DNA from 3 places in the Nocardia sp. KT25-26 genome. Region 2 is predicted to be linked to each of the others. Evidence: riboswitches for the same ligand, from Rfam matches in the RefSeq annotation. Region 2 holds a riboswitch; each other region holds the start of a gene.
The links. A riboswitch is a leader RNA that binds a small molecule or an ion and turns the genes downstream of it on or off. The one in region 2 is predicted to bind cobalamin.
Positions count from the first base shown of each region.

Region 1 (9,588 bases), 2.0 Mb from region 2:
GCATCCGCGCCGCGGGCGTGGTGACCGGTTCCGGTTCCGGTGCCGGTTCGGGAGCGGGCTCGGAATCGGGCTCGGCGAGTGGTTCCGGTGGCGCCGGTTCCGCCGGAGGCGGGGGTGCGGCGGCGGCCTGGGCGCGAATCGAATGCAGCAGCGTATGCACCTCGGCCAGGGCGTCTTTGGAGGTCACCTTGATGGTGGCCAGTGCCGCGGCGGCCTGGTCGGGTTTCCGGTCGAACAGTTCCAGCGCCACCGAGGACTGCACGTTGATCAGGGACAGGCTGTGTGCCAGCACATCGTGCAGTTCGCGGGCGATGGTGAGCCGTTCCTCGGTGGCGGCCCGCTCCCGGCGGTGCTCCTCCTCCCGGCGGGCGGCTTCGGCGCGCTGGGCACGGGCGGCCGCGATCGCCGTGCGTTGCCGGAGGAATTCGGTCGTCGCGACCAGCAGGGTCAGCCAGGCGAGCATCCCGAGCACCGGCCACACCTCGGTGTGCAGTCCGAACACCATCGGCAGCGGCCAGACCAGGCCGAGGAAGCCGATCACGACCAGCGGATAGGTGAGCCATCGGGAGCCACGGGAACCGGCGGTGAGGAAGGCGATGATCAGGGAAACGAAGATCGGCCCGTACCCGTAGCCGAGGCTGACATAGGCCGCGCAGGCCGCGAAGCTGATCAGCAGCACCGGTTCCGGCCACCGCCGCCGGGCGATCAGCGCGACCGGACCGGCCAGCAGCAGCGCGTAACCGAGCAGGTCCAGGGACCGGACCCCGTCCTGATGCAGGTTCGCGGCCCGGCCACCCAGCACCTGGACGACCGCGACGACCACGGCCGGGCCGAGATCGAGCAGGAGCGAGCGGCGAACCGAATCGATCGGTCCGAACAACCGGTTGCCAGGCGCCTTCACGCATGACAGCCTAACGCCGGAACCAGCGGTGGCAGTGGGTAAACTCCGGTGATGGACCAGCCCGTTCGTATCCCGGATCTGTCCGCTCGGCCACATGAACTCACCGTGGAACGAGTGATGAAGGCGTCGCCGAGCCTGCTGTATGCGGCCTGGACGCAGGGTCTCGACCTGTGGCTGGCGGCGCCCGATTCGGTGCTGATGCGCCCCGCTGTCAACGAACCGCTGTACTTCGAAACCGAATTCGAGGGCAAGCGGAATCCGCACTACGGCCGGACGCTGCGGCTGGAGCCGAACCGGCTCGTCGAGTTCACCTGGGTCACCACCGCCACCGAAGGCGTGGAGACGGTGGTGACCGTGGACCTGCTCAAGCAGCCCAGGGGAATCCGACTGCGGCTGCGGCATGCCGGGTTCCCCACCGCCGCAGTGCGGGACCTGCATGAGCAGGTCTGGCCCGGGATCCTGGAACGGCTCGACGAGCGGACTTCCGCCGTCGTCGCGGGCGAGTAGGTTCGAACCCGAGCACTTCCACCCTCGAAACGAAAGGATCGCGATGCCCACACGTACCGCGCGCACCCTCTGGGCCGGTGGCCTGCAGGACGGTTCCGGCCAGGTCGAACTCGTGAGCTCCAGCGTCGGCAAGTACGACGTGTCGTTCCCGAAGCGCACGGCCGACGAGGCCGGCGGCACCACCAGCCCCGAGGAGCTGCTGGCGGCCTCGCACGCCTCCTGCTACTCGATGGCGCTGTCCAACGAGATCGCGAATGCCGGTGGCACGCCGGAGAGTCTGGATGTCACGGCCGATGTGACGCTGGGCCCGGACCCGGCCGGTGGATTCCGGATCGGCAAGATCAAACTGACCGTCCGGGTGGTTGCACCGGGTCTCACCGATGAGGGCTTCTTCGCCGCCGCCACCGCGGCCAAGGACGGCTGCCCGATCAGCAAGGCGCTCGCCGGAGTGGGCGAGATCGAGCTCGACGCCGCATTGGTCTGACCCGCCCGGTCGAGACATTCCGATGCCCTGCCGCCGTATGCGGCAGGGCATCGTGGCGTCCGGGTCCTCATCGGCGCCGGAAGTGCCCGCGAGCGCCGGGGGCGTACATCGCCGCGACCGCAACCAGCACCGCCAGGATGTGCACCACCCGGCAGCCGACGAGCACCGCCGAGTATCCGGACAGCTCCAGGAACGGGTCGCGGAGCCGTTGCGCGGACAACAGCACCGCGAGCGGTTCGACGGTCAGCGAAGCGGTGCCGACGACTCCGAGTCCCAGGGTGAGCGCCCTTCGAGCGGTGCGGCCCCCGGCGGCCATCCGAATCGCGACAGCCGCAACCACCAGGTAGATCGCCACCCGCAACAGCAGGCCGGGCAGCCGGTCGGTGAACGCGCCGCCGTCCCGGGCAGTCCGGAGCAATGTCTCGACGACACCCGCGCCGAGCGCGGTGAGGATCGCGAAGTAGGCGAGCGAGACCGGCCGGGGTCTCGGGATCGGTCCGGCGACGGTCGGTGCCATAGCGGAAGCCGGTGGCGCGAAGGAGATCATGACTTCGACGATGGCTGCCCGGCAGCGCGGACCGAATCACCCGCGGGTAGCAGTTCGGCTCGATACCGGGGTACCGGGCCGGATCTAGGCAGGCACGGTGGCCGGGTCCGCGGCCCTTCGCTGGGTGAGCTGGGTCAGGACTGCGAAACTCAGGCCGAGGGCGGCCCACAGCGTGGTGGCCTGTGCCAGCGAGGCCACCCGGAACTGCCAGAGCAGGCTCGCCGGGAAGTCGGCGGATACTTCGTCCACGCCCGGGAGCAGCACGTAGCCGAGCGTCACGACGACCAGGAACGCCCCCAGGGCGCCCGACCAGCGCAGTGACTCGAACTGGGCCGCGAGTGCCCGGTGGACCAGGACCGCTGCGCCGACCGCGACCAGTCCGAGCAGCACGGCGGCGACCCACAGCCAGGTGCGGTCGTTGATCGTCTCCGGATCACCCACCGCGGGCGGGTTGGCCGGGTATTTGAAGAACGGCACCGCGACGATCGCCGTCCAGCCGACTACGGCCAGGCCCACCGACAATCGCTGTGCGGCGAGATCGGTGTGCCGCCGGGCCAGGTTCGCGGCCAGCGCGAACAATGCACCGAACGCCATCCCGGACAGGCCGAGCCCGAGGAACAGCCCGAACTTCTGCCCGGAGCGGCTGACCAGCGGCTCCTCCTCGTCGCCGTGACTGTGTCCGGACGATTCCCCGGCGCCGTGGCTGTGGCCACCGGACTCCGGTGCGGCAGCTTCCTCCAGTGCGATGGCGGCCTCGATATGCGGCTCGCCGACGAAGAATCCCACTGTCGCGGCCAGCAGACCGGCGATGAGGCCGGCCAGCAGGCCGCGCAGCAGGAGGGTACGCAGGGTTCCCGTCAGTGGCACGGAACCCCCAGCAGGTGTCGCCCGTCGTGCATCAGCTCATGCATGAACATCCCGGTACGGGAGACCGCGCCCTGGTCGAAACCGACCAGGTAGAGCGTCAGCAGGGCGAGCAGTACGACACCCACTGTGATGAGCACAGTGCTCAATTGATCCAGTCCGGCGGAGCGGCTGGGCGAATGTGCGATGGCCATTCGGGTCCTCCTCCCGGGATGCGCGTCCCGGTCGAGTGGTCGGGCGCGAAGGTGCCGGTATCTGGCTCTCCGGCACCGGGGAACCGGTACGTGGATTACAGTGGCGCGACCGCTCCGGACTCACACCGGAATTCCCGCACACCCTCGCACAATTACCTCAGAACTGTGACAGGCCCAGCCGCCGTCGTCAACAGGGTGCGCAGTATCCAGGCCGGTCAGGGCTTCGCGGGGACGTCCAGGACCACCTCGAACTCCAGCAGGGATGCCCCGGTGGACACCGGCTTCGGCCGCTCGCCCTCGCCGCCCTGCCCGGCGTGTGCGGCGCGGGCCGGGCCGTCGCGCCAGGCGGCGAACGACTCCTCCGAATCCCACTGCGTCACCACGAAATACCGGTCGTCGCCGGCCACCGGGCGGAGCAATTGGAAGCCGAGGAAGCCCGGCGAGTTCTCCACCGCGTGCGCGCGGGCGGCGAACCGCTTCTCCAGTTCGGGGCCTGCGCCCTCCGGGATCTCGATCGCATTGATCTTCACAACAGCCATAACCGAACTGTAGTGATGTGCCGGGGGACCGGCGCTGCGGGCACAATCGGGCGGGTGTTGTACGACGAGGGTGGTGCGGGCAGTCCGATCCTGCTGCTGCACGGATTGATGGGCAGTGCGCGCACCTGGAGTGATCATCTGGACTGGTTCCGCGGCTTCGGCCACGTCTACACCTTCGACGCCGCCGGACACGGCCGCCGGCCACCGGCCGAACTCACCACCGAGGCGTTCGTGGCGGACCTGGCCGCGGCCACCGAAGCCATTGCCGAACCCGCGGTGCTGGTCGGGCATTCGATGGGGGCATTGCACGGATGGGTGTACGCCGCCGCCCACCCGGACCGGGTCCGCGCACTGGTCGTGGAGGACATCGCCCCGGATTTCACCGGCCGCACGGCCGCGCATTGGGCGGCGATGATGCACGCCTGGCCGCAGCCGTTCCCCGACGAGCGGGCCGTGCTGGACTACTTCGGGCCGATTGCCGGCCGCTATTTCGTGCGGGCCTTCGCCGCCGGGCCGGACGGGTACCGGCTGCACGGTTCGGTGGACACCTTCCGCGACATCTCCGAGGAGTGGGGCGTCCGGGACTTCTGGTCCGAATGGCGGTCGCTCACCGTCCCGGCGTTGCTGCTGGAGGGCGAGCACACCATCACCCCGCCGGGGCAGATGCGGGAGATGGCGCGAATGCATCCGGACGCCGAATACGTGTGGGTCGCCGGGGCCGGGCATCTGGTGCACGACGAGCAGCCGGAGCGTTACCGCGAGTCCGTCGGCGCCTTCCTGCGGAAGGTGCTCGGCTGATGGCGGGTCAGGCGGATCCTTCGCCCGCCAAGGCGAACAGGCCGTCGTCGGTCTGCTCGATCAGCCCGTCGACCAGCAGGGAATCCAGTGCGCGGTCCCGCTGGCCGGGATCGCGGGTCCAGGCCAGATCCAGCCGGACCCGCTCCACCGGCCCGTGGGCGTCGCGCAGCACGTCCAGCAGTCGGCCCCGGGCCTGCCGGTCGGTGCCCTCGTACTTCTGCGTGCGCCGCGTCGTCGGTGCGACCGGTTTCCCGGCGGCCACCCAGGCACAGCTGGGCAGCGGACACCCGGCGCAGTCGGGGGTGCGGGCGGTGCAGACCGTCGCGCCCAGCTCCATCAGCGCCGCCGAGAAGCGGGCTGCGGTCGGCACGTCCGCGGGCAGCAGTGCCTCGGTCTCCCGGAGATCACGGGCGGCCGGATTGCCCGCCTCGCCGCGGCCGTGTACCGCCCGGGCCACGACTCGGCGGACATTCGTATCGACCACCGGTACCCGCTGCCCGTAGGCGAAGCAGGCGACCGCGCGAGCGGTGTAGTCCCCGATACCGGGCAGTCCCAGCAGGACCTCGACGTCGTCGGGCACCTGATCGCCGTGCTCGGTGGCCAGCACCCGGGCGCATTCGTGCAGGCGCAGTGCCCGCCGGGGATAGCCCAGCTTGCCCCACGCCCGCAGGACCTCACCTTGTGGGGATGCAGCCATTGCCGACGGCACCGGCCAGCGCCGTACCCATTCCCGCCAGATCGGCTCCACCCGGGCCACCGGGGTCTGCTGCAGCATGATCTCGCTCATCAGGATGTGCCAGGCGGTCGCCTCCGGTCGCCGCCACGGCAGGTCACGGGCGGTTCGGCCGTACCAGTCGACCAGCACCCCGGGGTCGATCGCGGTCTCGCTTCGCATTTCTCCCACTACGTTCGATCGACCTCACCGTGCCGGCGGCGTCACCGTCAGATGACATTTTCGGACCCGTAACGAAGTGAACTCGCTGGTAGTCCCCTTCGATGTGCACAATGGTCGGTATGCCTGGTTCCAATCCGATAAGTGCCTGGAAGTCCCTCCGCGAGGGCAATGAGCGCTTCGTCAACGGCACGCTGCTGCATCCTAGTCAGGGCGCCGCCGACCGAGCCAAGCTCGTCGGGGGCCAGCATCCGCATGCCATCCTGTTCGGCTGTGGCGATTCGCGAGTGGCCGCCGAGCTGATCTTCGATCAGGGCCTCGGCGATATGTTCGTGGTGCGGACCGCCGGACATGTCATCGACGAATCGGTGCTCGGCTCCATCGAGTTCGGGGTCGAGGTACTGAACTCACCGCTGATCGTGGTACTCGGCCACGACAGCTGCGGAGCCGTCAAGGCCACGATCAACGCCCTCGACGGCGGTGAGGTGCCCGGTGGGCACATCCGCAGCATCGTCGAGCGGGTCACCCCGTCCATCCTGCTCGGCCGCCGCGACGGCCTCACCGGCGTGGACGAACTGGAAGCCCGGCATGTCGAGGAGACCAGCCGGTTGCTGATGGAACGGTCCACGACGATCGCCGAGCGAGTGCGGGCGGGACGGTGCGCCATCGCGTCGGTCACCTATCAGCTCGCCGACGGGCGGGCACAGTTGCGCAGCGTGGTCGGCGACGTCGGCGAGGCCGCCTGAGACTCGACACGCCGAGGTGCTCGAGCGCACTTCGTCGTGGTGCGCTTACCGTTGAAGCGTGCTGGAACCGACTGGACCGCTGCCTCCGCAGATCTACTGGCGCCGTCGCGCACTCGCCATCGGCGTCCTCGTCCTGGCCGTCGTCGTGATCGTCTGGCTGGCGGTCATGGTGTCCCGCGGCGGGGGCTCCGGTGGTGCGGACGACGGTGCGGTGGCGGCCGCGTCGACGAGCGCGACCACCTCGAGCACCGCGGCCGAGCCGACCGAGGAGGCCACGAGCACCACTGCCGGTGCCGAAACCACGACCACCACCTCGGCCGAACCGGAACCGGCTGTGCACGAACAGTGCACCGACCAGTCGCTCGCCCTGAAGGTGAGTCCGGCCCAGCCGAGCTACCGGGTGGGCGCCGAGCCGGTGTTCGACATCGTGGTCACCAACATCTCCTCGGCGCCGTGTGTGCGTGACACCGGTTCCGGGCTGCAGCAGGCGGCGGTGTACACCATCGACGGTCAGCGTCGGCTCTGGTCGAGCAGCGACTGCTACCCGGACGGGGAGCCCGATATGCGCACCCTGCAGCCCGGCGAACAGGCGGCCTTCACCGTCACCTGGTCCGGCACCACCTCGCAGCCCGAATGCGCCGGTGAGCGGCTGCCGGTGCCCGCCGGGGCGTACACCGTGGTGGCGAGCCTGGGCGCGATCAGCAGCGCGCCGGAACCGTTCAACCTGGTGTAGCTCGCCGACGGCTCAGGTTCCGGGCAGCAGCAGTGCCGTGGCGAAGGCGGCGATGCCTTCACCACGCCCGGTGAGTCCGAGCCCGTCACTGGTCGTGCCCGATACCGAAACGGGCGCTCCCAGCAGTTCGCTCAACACCTGCTGAGCTTCGGCGCGGCGCGGCCCGATCTTGGGCCGGTTCCCGATGATCTGCACCGCGGCATTGCCGATCCCGAAACCCGCCTCGGTGAGCAGCCGGCGCACCTCGGTGAGCATCTGAGCGCCGGTGACCCCGGCCCACTCCGGCCGGCCGACGCCGAACACCGCACCGACATCGCCCAGCCCGGCCGCAGAGAGCAGCGCATCGCACAGCGCATGCACAGCGACATCGCCGTCGGAATGGCCGGCGCATCCGTCGGCCTCCGGAAACAGCAGCCCCGCCATCCAGCAGGGCCGGCCGGGTTCGACCGGATGCACATCCGTCCCGATCCCGACGACGTTGGTACGCGGAGTTCCGTAGCCCGGTGTGCGTTCTACCGACGCCTGCGTTTCCGTTTGCTCGGGCGTTTCGGGGCCGGCCGCTTGTTCGGCAGCTGCGGCAGCCCGGCGGGGTGGCCTCGGCCGCGTAACCGGGTCGGCCGCGCCGGTGCGCTCGGCCAGCAATGCGGTCGCCTGCTGCAGATCCAGCGGCGTGGTGATCTTGAAAGCGAGCGGATCGCCGGGCACCGTGTGCACCGGCACGCCGGACCTCTCCACCAGACCGGCGTCATCCGTTGCGGTCACCTCGGAGGCGTAGGCGCGGCGGAGCACTTCGGCGCCGAAGCCCTGCGGCGTCTGGATCGCCCGCAGCACGGACCGGTCGGGCGTGCCGGTCACCGTACCTGCGCCATCCACCGACTTGACCGTATCGACCACCGGAAGGGCCGGCACCACGGCGGCCCGCCCGGAACGCACTTCCGCCGCGATCCGGGCGATCAGCGCGGGCGGCGTCAAGGCTCGAGCAGCGTCGTGGACCAGGAAGCCGGCCGCCTCGGGCACCGCCTCGATGCCCGCCCGGACCGAATCGGTGCGCTCGGCACCACCTGCCACGACCTGGATCGGCACTGCGGAATCGCGCAGCAGGTCGGCCGCCCGCGCCCGCAGCTCCTCCGGAACGATCACCACGATCTCATCGATCGCACCGGAAGCGATCAACCCTTCGACAGCGAGGGTGATCATAGGTGTGCCGCCGACCGCGACGAACGCCTTGGGAGTCGATTCTCCCAGTCGCACGCCACGCCCGGCGGCAGGAACCAGAGCAACTATCGGACCGTCACCCGGACGGCCCGTGTCGTCAGAGGTATTCACGAGTAGCGGACGCTACCGCCTCGCTCAGGAGGCCGCAGCGAGCACCTCGTCGAGCAGCGACTCGGCCTTACCGTCGTCGGTGCCCTCGGCGAGCGCGAGCTCACCGACCAGGATCTGCCGTGCCTTCGCCAGCATGCGCTTCTCGCCGGCCGACAGGCCACGATCCTGCTCACGGCGCCACAGGTCGCGCACGACCTCGGCCACCTTGTTCACATCACCGGAAGCCAGCTTCTCCAGATTCGCCTTGTACCGGCGAGACCAGTTGGTGGGTTCCTCGGTATGCGGTGCGCGCAGCACCTGGAAGACGCGGTCGAGACCTTCTTGACCGACTACGTCGCGAACACCGACATATTCGGCGTTCTCTGCAGGAACCCGAACAGTCAGGTCACCCTGGGCGACCTTCAGGACCAGATACTCTTTCTGTACACCCTTGATGGTGCGAGTCTCGATAGCTTCGATCAGCGCCGCTCCGTGGTGGGGGTAAACGACGGTGTCTCCGACCTTAAAAATCATGTGTCCCGTGCCCCTTTCGATGTTCACAGTTTAACATGCGACTCGGTAACGGCGCGATCAACGGTGCAGGTCAGGGCCACAACTAGGGCACCGTAGGGCTTGACATCAACTTCTTGTTGTGCATCTGCTTGTCCCGGAACGGGTTAACGCCCAGCTCGGGCAACATCGATCGGACGAGCCGCACCCGGCACTCGACCGGCAACCCCGCCCACTCCATCCAACCGTTACCGAACGCGCGCGTGTCCGCGGTCGCGCCGGGCCGAACGGCCCGCATCGCGGCGGCGTGACCGTGGACGGGGTGTCCGAGGAGCCGACGGCATCGGATTCCGCCGCTCCTACTACACTGCGTCATGCAGAGTGAGCCCGGTCGACATGGAGGACAAACCGTGACTGCCCTGAAAGCTGCCCCTTCGGTGCGACGTCGCATGGTGACGGTTGCCGCCCTCGCCGCCGGTGCCGCCCTCGCCGTGACCGGATGCAGCGCCGGTCAGATCACCCAGACCTCATCGCAGGTCGCGGCCGTCAACGGGGCACGAGCCGACCT
Region 1 is NZ_CM152813.1:5,578,748-5,588,335, reverse strand. It holds gene AC1HFH_RS25320 (sensor histidine kinase) at 1-901, opposite strand, end outside; gene AC1HFH_RS25315 (SRPBCC family protein) at 953-1,408, shown strand; gene AC1HFH_RS25310 (OsmC family peroxiredoxin) at 1,452-1,892, shown strand; gene AC1HFH_RS25305 (hypothetical protein) at 1,960-2,439, opposite strand; gene AC1HFH_RS25300 (CbtA family protein) at 2,524-3,306, opposite strand; gene AC1HFH_RS25295 (CbtB domain-containing protein) at 3,297-3,497, opposite strand; cobalamin riboswitch at 3,533-3,656, opposite strand; gene AC1HFH_RS25290 (antibiotic biosynthesis monooxygenase family protein) at 3,713-4,036, opposite strand; gene AC1HFH_RS25285 (alpha/beta fold hydrolase) at 4,091-4,834, shown strand; gene AC1HFH_RS25280 (HhH-GPD family protein) at 4,842-5,729, opposite strand; gene AC1HFH_RS25275 (carbonic anhydrase) at 5,849-6,472, shown strand; gene AC1HFH_RS25270 (hypothetical protein) at 6,531-7,205, shown strand; gene ispF (2-C-methyl-D-erythritol 2,4-cyclodiphosphate synthase) at 7,218-7,628, opposite strand; partial or broken gene ispD (2-C-methyl-D-erythritol 4-phosphate cytidylyltransferase) at 7,836-8,531, opposite strand; gene carD (RNA polymerase-binding transcription factor CarD) at 8,556-9,044, opposite strand; gene AC1HFH_RS25250 (copper chaperone PCu(A)C domain-containing protein) at 9,431-9,588, shown strand, end outside.
Region 1: linked by a shared signal. The riboswitch ahead of AC1HFH_RS25295 (CbtB domain-containing protein) and the one ahead of metE (5-methyltetrahydropteroyltriglutamate--homocysteine S-methyltransferase) in region 2 are both predicted to bind cobalamin.

Region 2 (9,588 bases):
CCCGGATGATGCACGCCGCCGTCGATTCCGAACGCCTGGAGTATCTGGCCAAGTCGTGAGCCGCCCGGGCCCGGCAGATCAGTTCGGCAGTCGCGGATAGGGGAGATCGGTACCGGTGTGCTCGGCGATCGCGAGCGGCCGGCCGATCTGCGGGAAGGCACGCTGCCGGCAGTTGTCGCGTTCGCACACCTTGCAGCCGGCGCCGATCGGCACCGCGGTGTTCTCGTCATGGGTGGCCAGACCGGCGGAATAGGTGAGCCGGTCGGCGTATTCGATATCGCAGCCGAGCCCGATCGCGAACTCCTTGGTGGCCGCACCGAAACGCTGCGGGGTGGCCGCGGTGGTGCGGGCGATCCAGAGATACCGGCGGCCGTCGGGCATCTCGGCGATCTGGGTGAGGATCCGCCCGGGCTGCGCGAAGGCGTCGTGCACGACCCACAGCGGGCAGCTGCCGCCGACCCGGGAGAAGTGGAAGGCCGTCGCCGACTGCCGTTTCGAGATGTTGCCGGCCCGGTCGGTGCGGACCAGGAAGAACGGAACCCCCCGCTGCCCTTGCCGTTGCAGGGTGCTGAGGCGGTGGCAGACCGTCTCGAAGCCCACCTCGAAACGCAGGCCGAGCAGGTCGATGTCGTAGCGCAGTTCCTCGGCGGACCGCAGAAAGCGGCCGTACGGGAGGACCAGGGCACCGGCGAAGTAGTTGGCCAGCCCGATGCGTGCGAGTGCCCGGGATTCGTCGGTGAGCGATCGGGATTCGTTCAACACCTCGTCGATCTGCTTGTCGAACAACAACAGTCCGAGTGTGGTGGCGATCTGGAAGGCCCGCTGCCCGGGCCGCAGCCGGCGGGCCAGGGTCAGGGTCCGGGTCTCGGGGTCGTAGTGCCGCTTCGGGATCCGCGGGTCGGCGCCGTCGCCGCGGACCAGCACGGTGACGCCGGCCCGCTCCTCGGCGACCCGGGCGAGCTGGCGGTCCAGGGAGCCGATCGTCAGGCCGGATTCCTCGAACAGGCGTTCCGCGGCGTGATCCAGGGTCGAGATGTGGTTGCGGTGGTCGTAGAAGAAGTCCCGGACGTCCTCGTAGGGCATCGGGTCGCCCGGCTGAGTGTCCGGCGTGTCCACCCGGGCCGACAGCAGATCGAGCTGGTCGGTCGCGGCCCGCAGGCGCCGGTTCATCGCGATGACGATGCGGGCGACCTCGGGTAGCCGGGTCGCCAGTTCCTCGACCTCGGTCAGCGGTGCGGTATCGCCACCGGCGGCGGACTCCACCAGGGCCTCGTGCAGATCGGAGACCAGGCGGGCGTCGGAATCGGCGGCGAAGAACTGGACGTCCAGATCGAAGGTGGAGTTCAGTTTCAGCAACACCGGTATCGTCAGCGGCCGCTGGTCGCGTTCGAGCTGGTTGAGGTAGCTGGGAGACAGGTCGAGGGATTTGGCGAGGGCTGCCTGCGTCATCCGTCGTTCTTCGCGCAGTCGGCGCAGCCGGGCGCCCGCATACATCTTGCGCACCCGGCAGATCCTAGCTGCCGGGGTTCGCAATGTTCGCACATCGGTGCGTCGGATCGGCTTAACACCGGAAACCACAACATGTTCTGCGGTGCCGGTGCCGTGCGTATGGTGCGAATCCGGGCCGACCGGATTCGCGCGGCTGCCGGCGTGCGCTGCGCATACCGCACGCCGGCAGCCGTCCGGTCAGCGCAGCGCCCGCGCCGCGGCGACCAGGTTGCGCAACGATTCCTGGACCTCCAGGAGACCACGGGTCTTCAGCCCACAGTCGGGGTTCACCCAGAGTCGTTCCGCGGGAACGGCCTTCAATGCCGCCCGCAGCGAGGTGGTGATCTCCTCGACCGACGGCACCCGGGGGGAGTGGATGTCGTACACGCCGGGGCCGATACCGAGGTCGAAACCGGCCGCGGTCAGATCGTCCAGCACCTCCATACGCGAACGGGCCGCCTCGATCGAGGTGACATCGGCATCCAGCTCGGCGATCGCGTCGATGACCGCACCGAACTCCGAGTAGCACAGGTGGGTGTGCACCTGGGTGGTGTCGGCGACGCCGGAGGTGGCCAGCCGGAACGCGGCCACCGACCAGTCCAGGTACCCGGCCTGCTCGGCGGCCCGCAGCGGCAGCAGTTCACGCAGCGCCGGTTCGTCCACCTGGATGATCCGGACACCGTCGGCCTCCAGGTCGACGGTTTCGTCGCGGATGGCGAGCGCGACCTGCCGCGCCGATTCGGCCGGTGGCTGGTCGTCCCGGACGAACGACCACGCCAGCATGGTCACCGGGCCGGTCAGCATGCCCTTGACCGGTTTGCCGGTCCGCGAGCGGGCATAGCCGATCCAGTCCACCGTCATCGGGGCGGGCCGGGAGACGTCACCGAACAGGATCGGCGGCCGGACGCAGCGGGTGCCGTAGGACTGCACCCAGCCGGCCGTGGTCGTGGCGAATCCGTCCAGCAGGTCCGCGAAGTACTGCACCATGTCGTTGCGCTCGGGCTCACCGTGCACCAGCACATCCAGGCCGAGCTCCTCCTGCAGTGCGATCACCGCATCGATCTCCGCCCGCATCCGCCGCTGGTACTCGTCCCGGTCGATCGCGCCGGAGCGCAGTGCGGCCCGGGCCCGCCGGATCGCGGCGGTCTGCGGATAGGAGCCGATGGTGGTGGTCGGCAAGGGCGGCAGGTCCAACTCCGCACGCTGCAGGGCGCGGCGCTCGTCGGCGGGGGCCCGGGTCACCTCGGCCGGGCCCAGTGCGGCCAGCCGATTCCGCACGGCGGTGTTGTACAGCCGGGTGTCGGTCCGGCGCGCCGCCAGTGCGGTGCGGGCCGCGGCGAGTTCCTCGGCCACCGCCTCGGTGCCGTCGCGCAGTGCCGTGGCCAGCAGCCGGACCTCGGCGATCTTCTCGGCGCCGAAGGCCAGCCGGCTGCGCAGTTGTTCGTCGAGAGCCTGCTCGGGGGCCAGCGAATACGGGACGTGCAGCAGCGAGCAGGAACAGGCAACGGCCACCGCACCGGCGCTGCCCAGCAGCGTGCCCAGGGTGCTCAGGGCGCGGTCCGGGTCGGTGCGCCAGACATTGCGTCCGTCCACCACGCCCGCGACCAGCAGCTTGTCCGCCAGTGCCGGGACCACGGCGACGTCCTCGACCCGGGTGCCCGCGGTGAAGTCCAGCGCGATGCCGTCGATATCGGTCTCGGCGAGCGCGGGCAGCGCGGCGTCGAGATGTCCGAAGTAGGTCGCCACCAGGATCGCCGGTCGTTGCCCGGCCGCCGACAGGCGACGGTAGGCCTCGACGACCCGGGCGAGCTCCGTCGCAGTCAGATCGGTCGCCAGGATCGGCTCGTCGATCTGTACCCAGCCGGCACCGGCCGCGGCGAGCCGGCCCAGCAGGTCCTCGTACAGCGGCAGCAGCTCGGCCAGCCGGTCCAGCGGCTCGCCGGTGGCGTGCTTGGCCAGCTTCAGGAACGTCACCGGCCCGATCACCACCGGCCGGGCGGGCACCCCGAGTTCGGCCGCCTCGGCGAACTCGGCCAGCAGCTTGTCCGGCTGCAGGGTGAAGGTGGTGTCGGCCGTCAGCTCCGGCACCAGGTAGTGGTAGTTGGTGTCGAACCATTTGGTCATTTCCAGGGGTGGCACGGTGTCGTTGCCGCGGGCGGCGGCGAAGTACCGGTCCAGCGGGTCGGCGATGTCGGTGACTCGCCGGGGCAGTGCGCCGAGCATTACGGCGGTGTCGAGGACCTGGTCGTAGTAGGAGAAGGTGCCCACCGGCACCGAGTCCAGGCCGGCGGCGGTGGCCGCGCCGAGCTGGCTGCGGCGCAGGTCGCGGGCCACGGTGTGCAGGTACTCGGCATCGACGCGGCCGGCCCAGTAGGCCTCGGTGGCGCGCTTGAGCTCCCGGTTCGGCCCCACCCGGGGCAGGCCGAGCACGGTCGCGGTGAACGGGGTTCGGGAAACGGTCACGGAATCTCTCCCAATGCAGTGCGGATGGCCACGGCCATTACCGGGCGAGGGCACACGGGAGCGCCGCGGCAGGGATCCGTGCTGCCGGCAGCAGGAGCCCGATACGACGGTTCCGATGGTCCGCGCGCCCGATCCACGAGGCGGTGGCCGCCGGATACGGCGTATCCGGCACAGCGGGCAGGTCTTCGGACTCGCGGGCACCGGCCGGATCGGCCGACCTACTGGCCGTCGCTTCCCGGGCGCCGGGCCCAGTGCTCATGACGGCGGTCGTTCCTGCATACCGCTGCGGGACAGTCCCGGATTCCCACCGGGTTCCCTCTCACCCGGGCCCCGAGGGGCGCGGGCTTCGACCCGGTGCGGGAGGACGGGGCTCCATCTCTTCCACCGCACCGGCGAACCAGCTGCGTACTCCAGCATAGGTCCTCCCGGGGGAGTAATGTCGCGCCTGCCCGCACCACGGGCGTCGGCCGGCCGTGAGATGTGACCGCTGAGTGAACACAACTTCGCAGGTCGGCGGCGGATCCTGTGAAGATTGCTGCGAACCACCCTTCGCTGTCGGATCCTCGGACAGGGCCATGTACGTTGAATCAATGTTCTCGAAAGTCTTGGTCGCCAACCGCGGCGAGATCGCCATCCGGGCCTTCCGGGCTGCCTACGAACTGGGCATCGGAACGGTCGCGGTGTTTCCGCACGAGGACCGCAACTCCGTCCACCGGCTGAAGGCCGCCGAGGCCTACCAGATCGGTGAGGAGGGGCACCCGGTCCGGGCGTATCTGTCGATCGACGCCGTCATCGACGCCGCGAAGTCGGCGGGTGCCGATGCCATCTACCCGGGCTACGGCTTCCTGTCGGAGAACCCGGACCTGGCGGCGGCGTGTGCCCGGGAAGGCATCACCTTCATCGGCCCGTCCGCCGAAGTGCTGGAGATGGCCGGTAACAAGGCCACCGCCATCGCCGCGGCGAAGGCGGCCGGGCTGCCGGTGCTGAAGTCCAGCGAACCGAGCGCCGATATCGATGCGCTGCTGGCCGCCGCCCAGGAATTCGAGTACCCGGTCTTCGTCAAGGCGGTGGCCGGTGGCGGCGGCCGCGGGATGCGGCGGGTCGCCGAGCCGGATCAACTGCGTGAGGCGATCGAGGCCGCCTCCCGGGAGGCCGAGTCGGCGTTCGGCGATCCGACGGTGTTCCTCGAGCAGGCCGTGGTCAACCCGCGGCATATCGAGGTGCAGATCCTGGCCGACCAGCAGGGCAATGTGATGCATCTGTTCGAGCGGGACTGCTCGCTGCAGCGGCGGCATCAGAAGGTGATCGAGCTGGCTCCGGCACCGAATCTGGACCCGGAGCTGCGGGAACGGATCTGTGCCGACGCCGTCGCCTTCGCCCGGCAGATCGGTTACAGCAATGCCGGCACCGTCGAGTTCCTCCTCGATGAACGCGGCAACCACGTCTTCATCGAGATGAACCCGCGCATCCAGGTCGAGCACACGGTGACCGAGGAGATCACCGATGTCGACCTGGTGCAGTCGCAGCTGCGGATCGCCGCGGGGGAGACCCTGTCCGACCTGGGGCTGAGCCAGGACGCGGTGTCCATCCACGGTGCTGCGCTGCAATGCCGGATCACCACCGAGGACCCGGCCAACGGGTTCCGCCCGGACACCGGCCGGATCACCGCCTACCGCACCCCGGGTGGTGCCGGGATCCGCCTGGACGGCGGCGCCAACCTGGGCGCGGAGATCGGTGCCTACTTCGATTCGATGCTGGTGAAGCTGACCTGCCGGGGCCGCGACTTCACCGCGGCGGCCGGGCGGGCGCGCCGCGCGCTGGCCGAGTTCCGGATCCGCGGCGTCACCACCAACATCCCGTTCCTGCTCGCCGTGCTCGACGACCCGGATTTCCGGGCCGGCCGGGTGACCACCTCGTTCATCGACGAACGGCCGCAGCTGCTGACACCGCGTGAGCCCGCCGACCGCGGTACCAAGATCCTGAACTATCTCGCCGATATCACCGTCAACAAGCCGCACGGGCCGCGGCCGACGGCGGTGTACCCGCACGACAAGCTGCCCGCCATCGACCTGACGGTGCCGCCGCCGGACGGGTCGCGGCAGCGGCTGCTGACCCTCGGTCCGGAGGGCTTTTCGCGGGCGCTGCGCGAACAGGACGCGGTCGGGGTCACCGACACCACCTTCCGGGACGCCCACCAGTCGCTGCTGGCCACCCGGGTGCGGACCAACGGACTGCTGGACGTCGCCGGGCACGTTGCGCGGCTGACCCCCGAACTGCTGTCGATCGAGGCCTGGGGTGGCGCGACCTACGATGTGGCGCTGCGGTTCCTGTACGAGGATCCGTGGGAGCGCCTCGCGGCATTGCGCGAAGCGGTCCCGAACATCTGCCTGCAGATGCTGCTGCGGGGCCGCAACACCGTCGGCTACACCCCGTACCCGGAGCGGGTCACCCGCGCCTTCGTGTCCGAGGCGGCCGACACCGGAATCGACATCTTCCGGATCTTCGATGCGCTCAACAATGTCGACCAGATGCGGCCGGCCATCGACGCCGTCCGAGAGACCGGGACCGCGGTCGCCGAGGTCGCACTGAGTTACACCGGCGATCTGTGCAACCCGGACGAGGAGCTCTACACCCTCGACTACTACCTGAAGCTGGCCGAGCAGATCGTCGACGCCGGTGCGCACGTGCTCGCCATCAAGGACATGGCCGGGCTGCTGCGCGCCCCGGCGGCGGTGAAGCTGGTCACGGCGTTGCGCAGCAACTTCGACCTGCCGGTGCATGTGCACACCCACGACACTCCGGGCGGGCAGCTCGCGACGTACCTGGCGGCCTGGCAGGCGGGCGCCGATGCGGTCGACGGCGCCAGCGCCGCGATGGCCGGCACCACCAGCCAGCCCGCGCTGTCGGCGATCGTGGCCGCGGCCGCGCACACCGAGCGCGACACCGGGCTGAATCTGCAGAACGTCTGCGATCTGGAGCCGTACTGGGAGGCGCTGCGCAAGGTGTACGCGCCGTTCGAATCCGGCCTGCCCGCGCCGACCGGCCGGGTGTACACCCACGAGATCCCCGGCGGGCAGCTGTCGAACCTGCGGCAGCAGGCCATCGCGCTCGGCCTCGGTGACCGGTTCGAAGAGGTCGAGGCCAAGTATGCGGCCGCGGATCGGCTGCTGGGTCGGCTGATCAAGGTGACCCCGTCCTCGAAGGTCGTCGGTGACCTGGCGTTGTCGCTGGTCGGCAGCGGTGTCTCGGTGGACGAGTTCGCCGCCGATCCCGGCCGTTACGACATCCCCGACTCGGTGATCGGATTCCTGCGCGGTGAACTCGGCACCCCTGCCGGTGGCTGGCCGGAACCGTTCCGCAGCCGGGCCCTGGCCGGTCGTGCCGAACCGCGGCCGGAGACGCCGCTGACGCCCACCGACGAGGCCGGACTGGCCGGGACCTCCGCGGAACGCCGCGGCACCCTGAACCGGCTGCTGTTCCCCGGCCCGACGGCGGAATTCCTCGCGCATCGGGACAAGTACGGCGACACCACCGGGCTGTCGGCGAACCAGTTCTTCTACGGCCTGCGATACGGCGAGGAACACCGGGTGCAGCTGGAGAAGGGCGTCACGCTGTTGATCGGCCTGGAAGCCATCTCCGAACCCGACGACCGGGGGATGCGCACCGTCATGTGCATCCTCAACGGGCAGCTGCGTCCGATCGCGGTGCGGGACCGGTCCGTCGCCTCCGAGGTCCCGGTGGCCGAGAAGGCCGACAAGACCAACCCCGGCCATATCGCTGCCCCGTTCGCCGGTGTGGTCACCCTCGGCGTGTCCGAAGGCGACACGGTCTCGGCCGGTGACACCGTCGGCACCATCGAGGCCATGAAGATGGAAGCGGCCATCACCGCACCCCGGGCCGGAGTCGTCCGCCGCATCGCTATCGGCCAGGTGCAGCAGGTCGAGGGCGGCGATCTGCTGATCGAATTGACCGTGCGCGAATCCGAATGACGCGCATCGTCGCCGGACGGGCCGGGGGGCGGCGCCTGCGGGTGCCGCCCGCCGGCACCCGGCCCACTTCCGACCGGGTGCGGGAAGCGTTGTTCAGCAGCCTCGAGGCGCGGATCGACCTGGACGGCGCCCGAGTGCTGGACCTCTATGCCGGGTCGGGGGCCTTGGGACTGGAAGCGCTCTCCCGGGGCGCAGATCATGCCCTGCTGGTCGAATCCGACCGGAAAGCGGCGGCCGTGCTGCGCGCCAATATCGCCGAACTCGGCGTTCCCGGCGCCGAACTCCGAGTCGGCGCGGTCGCCGCGGTGCTCACCCAGGGTGGCGCCGGCCGCTTCGACATCGTCTTCGCCGACCCGCCCTACGATCTGGACACCGCCGCGGTGACCGCCGATATCGCCGCGCTGCTCGAACACGGCTGGCTCGCCGAGGACGCGCTGATCGTCGTGGAGCGGTCGGTCCGGTCGGCCGAAATCACCTGGCCCGAAGTGTTCTCGCCGGCGAAGTCGCGCCGGTACGGGGAGACCCGGCTCGAATCTGCCGAATTCACCGGCCCGATCTGACCGCTTCGATCACCGGTCGGCCGGCGGCTGCCTCGAAGACGATGCCACCGAAATGCCCTTCCTGCATGGTCACCGGGTGGCCGTCGATGTAGCACACACCGGACCGGGTGACCTCGACGCACTCCTCCGGTGCGGGGCCACGGCGGTGGTCGCGGTCGAGCGTGTCGGAGTAGTAAGCGACCATGCCACCACTCAGGTGGGTGTTGTAGCCGACGATGTGCCGGCCGGCGCGGTCGGTGGTGCGTGTCGAGCAGCGGCCACAGACCGCGCGGGGGGATCGGGCGGAGTAGACGGACGCACCGCCGCATACGGGGCAGGGCTGGGTATAACGCCGCCCGGGGACTCGGTCCTGTAGCAGGGAATCGTTGTCGGCGAGAATGCCGCGACCCGACCGGCCGGAGAGGCGGAAACGGTGCAGCATCAACAGGAGAAACTCGGCATAGTCGGTCGTCTCGGCATCCGTCGGCTGCCTGCCAGGTAGCGCGCCGATGTGCGTATGCCCGGCATCGTAGGCCGCCAGCGCCAGCCGGTGTGCTTCCGACAGGTCCTCGTCGAGGATCGTCCGGTGGATGTGTTCGGCGTCGGCCAGATGCTCTGCGATCACCGACTCCATGGTCGGTCGCCGGTCGAACAACAGACCGCTGCCGCGCCGGGTTGTGGTCACCAGCACGTAGCCGTCGACCTCGCCGACGTCGGTCACCACCCGCTGCGCGAAGGCGAATCCCGCTCCGTAGCGGGCATTCTCGAGCCGGTGGTTGCGGTAGGGGACGAGCGTCCGGGGATCCTGGGCCAAGTCGCGCGCGATCCGCAGCGCTTCATCGTAGGTCGGCGGAGAATTCGGATCGGGCCTGTCCATGCCTGCCACTCTATCGATCCGGTTGTCCACCGGTTGCCCGGCCACCCGTCGGCTTCCGTGTCGCGGTCGGCTGCCCCGACAATCCGTGGGTTGCCGGGCTCGGTGGGCCTTCCTAGCATCGAACCCGACCACGACCGGCAAGTGGAGGCGAAATGAAGCGGTTTCTGGTGGTGACGGCAGTAGCGGGGGCGCTGGCTTGCGGGCACGGCGCAGTGGCCGCCGCGGATCCGGT
Region 2 is NZ_CM152813.1:1,896,807-1,906,394, forward strand. It holds gene recG (ATP-dependent DNA helicase RecG) at 1-59, shown strand, start outside; gene AC1HFH_RS08680 (short-chain fatty acyl-CoA regulator family protein) at 79-1,503, opposite strand; gene metE (5-methyltetrahydropteroyltriglutamate--homocysteine S-methyltransferase) at 1,687-3,951, opposite strand; cobalamin riboswitch at 4,131-4,269, opposite strand; gene AC1HFH_RS08690 (pyruvate carboxylase) at 4,542-7,940, shown strand; gene rsmD (16S rRNA (guanine(966)-N(2))-methyltransferase RsmD) at 7,937-8,500, shown strand; gene AC1HFH_RS08700 (hypothetical protein) at 8,484-9,488, opposite strand; gene AC1HFH_RS08705 (hypothetical protein) at 9,509-9,588, shown strand, end outside.

Region 3 (9,588 bases), 2.8 Mb from region 2:
ACCGCCGAGGCGCTCGCCCGCACGGTGTCGCGCGCCCTGGCCTGCGGTGCGTGCGCTCCGGACGAGATCACCGCGTGGGCGCCCGAAGTAACCGAAGATGTGGTCGACGCTCTGGCGGCGCGGCTGCCCACGCCCCGGCAGACTGCCGCGGCGAACGAACCAGGACGAGGATGAACGGCGCGATGGCGACGGACGATTTCACACAGCTGCCCGATCTGGCGGTCCGCCCCCTGGGGGGTGCGGTGATCTGGGCGAACGACGATTTCTTCGCCGAGAAGGAGAACCTGATCTCCCCCGGGGAGGCGCAATATCGGCCGGCGACCTTCGGACACAAGGGCCAGATCTACGACGGCTGGGAAACCCGGCGTCGCCGGGGCGTGCCGGGGAGCGATTCCGCGGTCGTCCGGCTCGGGGTGCCCGGCGTGATCCGCGGCATCGTCGTCGACACGGCCTGGTTCACCGGCAACTATCCGCCGCAGGTATCGGTGTCGGCACTGGCGGTCGAGGGATACCCGGTGGCCGAGGAGATCGCCGCTCGCACCGACTGGCAACCGCTGCTGCCGCCCACCCCGGTGAAAGGGGACAGCCGCAACCCGTTCCGCATCGAATCGGAACAGCGCTGGACCCATGTCCGGCTCACCATGCACCCGGACGGCGGTATCGCCCGGCTGCGGGTGCACGGCGAAGGCCGCCCGGATCCGCTGCTGACCGGTCTCGGCCCCTACGACCTCGCGGCGATCGAGAACGGTGGCCTGGTCCTGGACTGCTCCGACCGTTTCTACTCGGCACCGCAACAGCTGCTCTACCCCGGTCCGCCACGATCCATGGGGGAGGGTTGGGAGACCGCCCGCCGCCGCGACGACGGAAACGACTGGGTGCGGATCAAACTGGCCGGGCCGGGCCGGGTCCGGCTGGCCGAACTCGACACCTCCTACTTCCTGGGCAACAGCCCGGGACGGGCGAAGCTCACCGGCTATTCGATCGACGGTGCGGCGGTGGAACTGCTACCCGAAGTCGCCTTGCAGCCCGATACCCGGCACCGGTTTCCGCTGGCTGCCGATACACCGGACCCGATCACCGAAGTCCGCCTCGATGTATATCCGGACGGCGGCATGGCCAGGCTGCGCCTCTACGGTGAGCGGAGCGAGCCGTGACCGGCGAACGTGATTTCGTCGGATACGGTGCGCACCCGCCGGATCCGCGCTGGCCCGGGGCGGCCCGGATCGCCGTCCAGTTCGTACTCAACTACGAAGAGGGCGGCGAACGCAGCATCCTCGACGGTGATCCGCGTTCGGAGACGTTTCTGTCGGAAATGACCCCGGCCGAGCCGTTCCCGAACCGGCATATGAGCATGGAATCGCTGTACGAGTACGGTTCCCGCGCCGGATTGTGGCGGCTGCTCCGGGTATTCGAGTACCGCGGCCTCCCGCTGACAGTTTTCGCCGTGGCACGGGCGATGCAGCGCAACCCGGAGGCGGTCGCCGCCTTCGGCGAACTTGGCCACGAAATCGCCTGCCACGGCCTGCGCTGGCTGTCGTATCAGCTGGTCGACCGGGACACCGAACGCCGGGACATGATCGAGGCCGTCCACATCCTGACCGAGCTCACCGGCGCCGCGCCGCTGGGCTGGTACACCGGCCGGGACTCGCCGAACACTCGTGAACTCGTCGTCGAACACGGTGGTTTCGTCTACGACTCCGATTCCTACGCCGACGACCTGCCGTACTGGGTGACCGTTTCGGGACATCCGCATCTGGTGGTCCCGTACACCCTCGACACCAACGATATGCGTTTCGCCTCCCCGGCCGGATTCCCCAGCGGTGACCAGTTCTTCGGCCACCTCCGCGACGCCTTCGATGTCCTCTACCGGGAAGGCGAACAGGGCAGTCCGAAGATGCTGTCCGTCGGCCTGCACTGCCGCCTGGCCGGCCGCCCCGCCCGCACCGCCGCCCTGGAACGCTTCCTCGACCACGTGCAGTCCCACGACGGCGTATGGATCACCCGCCGGATAGACATCGCCGAGCACTGGCGCCGAACTCACCCGGCACCGACGACCTGACCCGTACCGGCCGGGCGATGCCCTGCCCGCCGACACCGAATCCGCGGATCACGCGCCTGACCTGCTGTTCTGCTCCGGCGGAACCGGACCGGAACGATTTCGGAACGCGTTGCCCGCATCCTCGTCTCATCTGGATCACCGAGCCGGAAGGGACTACGACCGTGCAGCAGATCGCACCCCAGCTGTGGGAGACCACCACCGAGAACCCCGCACCCGGGCTCACCACGCGCGCATTCCTGTGGACCAGGGCCGCAGGCAACGTGCTGTTCTACAACACCACCGTGGCCGCCGAGATCGATGCGCCTGCGGACCTGGGCGGCATCGCCCACCACTACCTCAGTCACCAGGACGAGATCGCCGGATCGCTGTCCACCATCCGGGAGCGATACGGCGCGCAGTTGCACATCCACGCTGCCGAAGCCGAGCTCGCCGCCGAGAAATCACCCGTGGACGACCCATTCACCGAACGACACCGCGCCGCCGACGACCTGGAAGTCATCCCGACCCCCGGCCACACCCCCGGCAGCAGCTGCTACCTGGCCGATATCGCCGGCCGCCGGTACCTGTTCACCGGCGACACCATCCTGACCGACCCGGACGGCAACTGGGTGGCCGGTTTCATCGAAGGATTCAGCGACCGCGAAGCCATGCTCGCCACCCTCGACCTGCTGGCCGAACTGAACCCCGACGTCGTCGTCTCCAGCGCATTCATGGGCGACACCGGCGTCACCGACCTCGCCGGCCGCCCATGGCGCGACTGCGTCGACGAGGCCCGCCGCCGCCTGATCGCGGAAGGCGGCATCCGTGTCTGAGACCGACTGGTTCCGACAGCTGGTGCGTGGGCGGCTGTCGGAACGCCGATCAACCGGCGGCGAAGGGTACCGGCCGCCGGATGGGCGCAGCGCGCGCAGTGGTGGCCACCCGTCCGGCTGTCAGGACACCAGTGTCGCGACCGCGGCCGCGGGCGTGCCGACCTGCGGGTAGGTCGGGTATTCGATGCCGGAGATGTACTGGACCGTGCGCACCACCTGGCACGAGTAGCCGAACTCGTTGTCGTACCAGACGTAGAGGATGGCGGTGTCGCCTTCGACGATGGTGGCGTTGGCATCGATGATCGATGCGGCGCGGGAGCCGATGAAATCGCTGGATACCGCGTCGGTGGCGGCGGTGTAGTCGAGGTTGCGGCTCAACGGTCCGAACAGCGACATCTGGCGCAGGTAGGCCAGCACCTCTTCTTTGGTCGTCTCCTGCTCGAGCTGCAGGTTGAGGATCGCCATCGAGACGTCCGGGGTGGGGACACGGATCGAGTTGCCGGTGATCCTGGCCTTGAAGTCCGGCATCGCCTTGGCGACCGCGGACGCGGCACCGGTCTCGGTGAGCACCAGGTTGAACGGTGCGGAACGGCCGCGCCGGTCGGCCTTGTGGTAGTTGTCCAGCAGGTTCTGGTCGTTGGTGAACGAGTGCACCGTCTCCACGTGGCCGCGGGTGATGCCGAATTCGTCGTCCATGGCCTTCAGCGGCGGCACGATCGCGTTGGTCGTACAGGAGGCGCAGGAGAAGATCTGTCGGTTCAGGTCCTGATCGCGGTGGTTGACGCCGTGCACGATATTCGGGATGTCGCCCTTACCGGGCGCGGTGAGCACGACCTTGGTAATGCCGGGGCGCAGGTGCTGCGACAGTCCGTCGTGATCACGCCACCGGCCCGTGTTGTCGATCAGGATCGCGTTGTCGATGCCGTAGGCGGTGTAGTCGACGCTCGCCGGGTCGTCGCTGTAGATGAACTTGATGACGTTGCCGTTGGCGATGAGGGTGTCGTTGTCGGTATCGACCTTGATGGTGCCGTTGAACTGGCCGTGCACCGAATCTCGGCGCAGCAGCGAGGCACGTTTGACCAGGTCGTCGGCACCACCGCGACGCACCACCACGGCCCGCAGGTTCAGGCCGTTCCCCGAGCCGACCTTCTCGATGAGCAGCCGGGCGACGAGCCGGCCGATCCGGCCGAAGCCGTAGAGGACGACATCACGCGGTCCCTGCGGCTGCGTCTTGTTGCCGTTCGTCACCTCGGCCAGGATGTCGGCGGTGAACTCGGGAATCGAGAGGCCACGGTCATCGGCGCGATAGGCGGTGACCATCTGACCGAGGTCGATCTTGCACGGCCCCAGATCCAGCTCGGTGAGGGCCTCCAGGATCGGCAGGGTCTCGTGCACCGACAATTCTTCGCCCTCGATCTGGCGGGCGAACCGGTGGGTGCGCAGGATGCTGATCACCGACTTGTTCACCAGCGACCGGCTGTGCAGCAGGACCGTCACACCCTTCTCGCGATACAACCTGCCGATGGCGGGGATCATCGCCTCAGCGGCGGCTTCCTGGGTGTTCCAGCGGTCGAGTTGCTCGGTGGTCAAGGCGGATCCTCGGGATTCCTCGAAGTGGTGGCCGTATCGATACCGATGCTAACGACGCCCGCGATATCACCGAACCCGGCTACCCCCTTGTGAGATCCCCGCCTCGTGCCGCCGGCGGTGCGGCGTCGCGGTCGCGACCTTGCATCCAGGTGTGCGACCGTGCATCACCGGCGATGCAAGATGGCGCATCTGGATGCAAGGTCGGCTCGGCGCAGGCGGCGGGCACACCGGCCGCCACCACCCTGCTGCCCTGTCCTACGTCGGCGGTCAACTGTCCAGGTGGCGGAGCGTGGTCGGCGGGATGTAGTCACCGACCGGGGTGCGGTGCCACCATGCGTGGCTGCGGCGCAGTTCGCGGGGCGTGGTGAAGCGATAGCGGTACAGGCGGGCCCGGACGAAGGTCGGCGGTGCTCCGGGGAAGGGGTTGCGCCGGAGCAGGCGCAGGGTAGCGGGGTCGTTCTCGAGCAGCCGGACGACGAGGGGTTCCAGCCATCCGCGGGCGTAGGCCGGCGAGATGGCGGCGAACCACATCAGCCAGTCCAGGCGCAGGTGGTAGGGCGCCCACTGGCGGGGTAGCCGTCGGGGGTCGCCCGGTTTGCCCTTCAGCTCGTATTCCTGCCATCGGGTGTTCCGGGTGAGGACGGGGTCGTCGGTGCCTTCCAGGACCACCTCCCACCGTTCCCGTTCGACGCTGCCGAACGCTCCGTAGCTGTTGACCAGGTGCAGCGAGTCGTAGGAGGTGTTCATCCGCTGTCGCCGGGACAGCAGGTTCCGCGCGGGCCGGTAGCTCAGCACCACAATCAGCGCGGTCACCGCGATCACCGGCACGGTGAACCACACCGGTGGTGCGGGCAGGGCCGGTGCGGCAACCACCCACGAGACGTCGACGACGCTGGTGGCAAGGACGATGGTGAGCCAGTTCAGCCAGGCGAAGTTGCCGGACAGGACCAGCCACAGCTGGGTGGCGATGATGATCAGCGCCGCCACGCTCGCGACCGGCTGCGGTGCGAACAACCCGAACGGGACCACCAGCTGGGTGAAATGGTTGGCCGCCACCTCTGCGCGGTGCACCGGCCGCGGCAGGTTGTGGAAGAACCAGCTCAGCGGCCCGGGCATCGGCTGGGTCTCGTGGTGGTAGTAGAGGCAGGTCAGGTCACGCCAGCAGCGGTCGCCGCGGAGCTTGATCAGCCCGGCGCCGAATTCCACCCGGAACAGCAGCCAGCGCAGGGCCAGCAGGATCAGGATCGGTGGGGCGGTGTCGTCGTTGCCCAGGAAGATCGCCAGGAATCCGGCCTCCAGCAGCAGCGATTCCCAGCCGAACGAATACCAGGTCTGGCCCACGTTCACGATCGAGAGGTACAGCGCCCACAGCACGGTCCACAGCAGCATCGCCGCCCACAGCGGCACCAGGTCACCGAGTCCCGCGATCAGCGCGGCCGACAGCACCACCCCGGACCAGCAGATCACCGCGAAGAACCGGTCCGAATAGTGCCATCGGAAGATGCTCGGCGCCCGGCGCCATCCGGTCCGTGCCAGGAACCGGGGAATCGGGGTGAGGCCGTGCGCTCCGAGCAGTGCCCGGAACTGCCTGGCCGCCGCCAGGAAGGCGACCAGATACACTGCCGCCAGGCCGTGTTGGAAGACCTGCCGACTCAGCCAGTATTCGGGTGCCGTGAACCATTCCATCCCGGTCGCACCTCCCGACCGCGGGAATCAGCTACTCAGCTCTCCGCTTCGAGTATCTCAGCCCGGGATGTCCGATACGACCGTTTCGTCGAGTGTGGCGGCCCGGCTGCAGTCATGCCTTGGTACTCTCCCCGGGTCGTGGTGTTCGGGAAACCGGTGTGGAACCGGTGCGGCCCTCGCCACTGTGATCGGGAGCGGAGCAGCGTCCCGGACGACGTCCGGAACCACTGAGGCCGGCAGGCCTCGGGAAGGTAGCTGCACCGCACGACATCCCGTCAGCCAGGAGACCGGCCACGGCGTAGCACCCGCTCCACGAGGATCTGGAAGGCGGTCACCTGTGACCATGTCTGTTTCCGCGCGCCTGCGTATCGGCGCCGTCATCGCCTGTTCGGCCGTTCTGGCCGGTTGTGGCGTCCGAACCGAACCGGCTGCGAGCAGTGCCGTGTCGGCCACCCGCACGAACTGCGGGATCGAGATCGCAGTACCCGAACCGCCGCAGCGAATCTACGCGGCCTATCAGCCGTCGATCGAGATCGCGCATGCGCTCGGCGTCACCGACCGGCTCGCCGGGACGGCGTTCCTGGATTCGGCGGTACTACCCGAGTACCGGGATGCCCAGGCCGAGATGGACTATGTGGAGAAGCTGCCCAGCCGCGACGAGATGCTCGCGAAGAAACCCGATTTCGTCCTTTCCGGATACAACGGTGTCTTCGCCGAGTCCATGCAGCAGAGCGTCGGGACCCGGGCGAGCCTGCACGAACTGGGTGTGCAGACCTGGATTCTGAGCCCGCTGTGCCCGAGCGAGGACGGCCTGTCCGACGAGGCCATCGACCCGGCGACCGTCCGCTTCGACAATGTGTACGCCGACCTGGCCGACCTCGGCGCCCTGTGGGGCGTGTCCGAGCGCGCCGACGAGGTGGTCGAGGATCTGCGCACCCGCATCGAAGCGGTGCGCACGACCGTCGAAGGCGCCGAACGGCCGCGGGTGGCTGTCGTCTCGGTCAAGGACGACGGTTCGTACACCGTCGCCGGTGGCACCGACTTCGTCACCCGAATCATCGATGCCGCCGGCGGCACGAATCTCTTCGCCGATCTCACCCAGCGTCGCAATGTCCCGATCGGCGCGGAGGAGATCATCGCCCGCGACCCGGACGTCATCCTGACCAGCCTGTGCTGCGATGCGAGCTACACCCGAGCCGACGGGCAGCCCGAGGCCGACCGGCTCCTCGCCGACCCGGCGTTCGCCAACCTGACCGCCGTCCGCAACGGCGACGTGTACCCGTTCCTGTTCGCCGACCGGGCCGCCGGTGTCCGGATCGCGCACGCCACCGAACTGGTGGCCGAACTGATCCACCCGGATCTGTTCGACTGATGAACCGCAGCTTCCGCGGCTCGGGGCTGATCGTCGCCGGTGCCGGGCTCGCCGTGGTGTGCGTGGGCTCGCTGCTGGTCGGGTCCTATCCGGTCACCCTCGACCAGGCCCTGTCGGCATTCACCGATTTCCAGGGGACCGACACCGACCGCATCGTCCGCTACATCCGGCTGCCGCGCACCCTGGCCGGTCTGCTGGCCGGGATCGCGCTCGCCCTCGCCGGTGCCGTCATGCAGGGCCTGACCCGCAACCCGCTTGCCGGGCCCGGCCTGCTCGGCATCAACTCCGGCGCGTCCCTCGCCATCGTCGTCGCCATGGGCACCCTCGGACTCGCCGCACCGAGCGGGTTCGTCTGGTTCGCCTTCCTCGGTGCGGCGGTCGCCGCGTTGTTCGTGTACACGCTCGGGTCGCTGGGATTCGGTGGTGCGACACCGGTGAAGTTGGCGCTGGCCGGCGCCGCATTCGCCGCGCTGTGCTCGTCGATCACCACGGCGATCACGCTGCTGGACCGGTCCACTTTCGACGACTTCCGGTACTGGGTGGTCGGATCGCTCACCCGAGCCGAACTCGGCGACGTGGTGGCGATGGTGCCTTTCGTCGGTGCCGGCGCGTTGCTTGCGGTAGCGGTCTCACGGACGCTGAACACGCTGGCGATGGGCGACGATATGGCCCGCACGCTCGGTGCCCGCCTCGTCGCGGTGCGGGCCGCCGGTGCGGCGAGTGTGGTGCTGCTGGCCGGGGCCGCGGTAGCCGTCGCCGGTCCGGTTGCCTTCATCGGGCTGGTGATTCCGCATATCGCCCGGATGCTCGCCGGACACGACTACCGGTGGATCCTGGCCTGGTGTGTCGTGCTCGGGCCGGGTCTGCTGCTGCTCGCCGATATCGTCGGGCGGGTGGCGGCGCGGCCGCAGGAGGTCCAGGTCGGCATCGTCACCGCGCTCGCCGGTGCGCCGTTCTTCCTCTACCTGGTCCGCAACCGGAAGGTGGCGGCGCTGTGACTGCCACGCGTGACACCGTGCTGCCCACCGGGACGCTCCTGGTGCGTTCGCCGCGCCGCGGCGTCGCGTTCCGGGTCCGGCGGCGCGCGGTGCTGATCACCGTTCTGCTCGCCGCGGCCGCGCTCGCGGTGGCGGCGTGGTCGCTGACCGTCGGGCACTATCGGCTCACCGTCGCCGATGTGCTCCGGGTACTCGGAGGTGGTGGCACACTCATCGAATACGACGTCGTCGTCGCCGACCGGCTGCCACGCATCCTGACCGGGCTGTGCGTCGGGGCCGCTTTCGCCCTCTCCGGTGCCGTTCTGCAGCGGATCGCGAGGAATCCTCTGGTCAGTCCCGAGATCATCGGCATCAACGCCGGCGCCTCGCTGGGCGCGCTGACGGTGAGCGTGGTACTCGGCGGGGCCGGTCTGGTCCTGGTCGCCGGGGCCGCCGGCGGGGCCGCGGTGGCGATGTTGCTGATCGTCGCCGTGGCCACCGAGGACGGGCTCGACGGGTATCGGCTGGTCCTGGTCGGGATCGGTGTCACGGCGATGCTGTCGGCGGCGATCTCGTTCCTGCTGACCCGGGCGAGCGTGTACGAGGCGCATACCGCCGCCATGTGGCTGACCGGAAGTCTGGCCAACCGCAGCTGGCTGCACGTCGGTTTCGGGGTGGCGGCGGTAGCCCTGGTGGCGCCACCGCTGCTGGTGGTCGCCCGCACCCTTCCGGTGCTGGAACTGGGTGACGATCTCGCGGCCACGCTGTCCGGCCGGCGCGGTCCGCATCGGGGCACGCTGATCGTGCTCGCCGCCGCGGCGGCCGCGTTCGCCACCGCTGCCGCGGGACCGATCGCATTCGTCGCCCTGGTCGCTCCGCAGATCGTCCGGCGCCTGCTCGGTGAACGGGGTGCCGGGCTCGCCCCGGCCGCCGCCGCGGGCGCGCTGCTGGTGGTGTCGGCCGATCTGGCCGCGCGCCGCCTGTTCCCGGCCGAACTGCCGGTCGGGGTGGTGACCGCGATTCTCGGTGCGCCGGTTCTCGTCTATCTCCTCGCCCGCGCAACAAGGATCGGACACGCCGGATGACCGCTCA
Region 3 is NZ_CM152813.1:4,690,674-4,700,261, reverse strand. It holds gene AC1HFH_RS21265 (DUF6986 family protein) at 1-174, shown strand, start outside; gene alc (allantoicase) at 183-1,154, shown strand; gene puuE (allantoinase PuuE) at 1,151-2,059, shown strand; gene AC1HFH_RS21250 (MBL fold metallo-hydrolase) at 2,221-2,871, shown strand; gene AC1HFH_RS21245 (glyceraldehyde-3-phosphate dehydrogenase) at 2,992-4,407, opposite strand; gene AC1HFH_RS21240 (lipase maturation factor family protein) at 4,729-6,147, opposite strand; cobalamin riboswitch at 6,251-6,457, shown strand; gene AC1HFH_RS21235 (ABC transporter substrate-binding protein) at 6,491-7,519, shown strand; gene AC1HFH_RS21230 (FecCD family ABC transporter permease) at 7,519-8,517, shown strand; gene AC1HFH_RS21225 (FecCD family ABC transporter permease) at 8,514-9,581, shown strand; gene AC1HFH_RS21220 (ABC transporter ATP-binding protein) at 9,578-9,588, shown strand, end outside.
Region 3: linked by a shared signal. The riboswitch ahead of AC1HFH_RS21235 (ABC transporter substrate-binding protein) and the one ahead of metE (5-methyltetrahydropteroyltriglutamate--homocysteine S-methyltransferase) in region 2 are both predicted to bind cobalamin.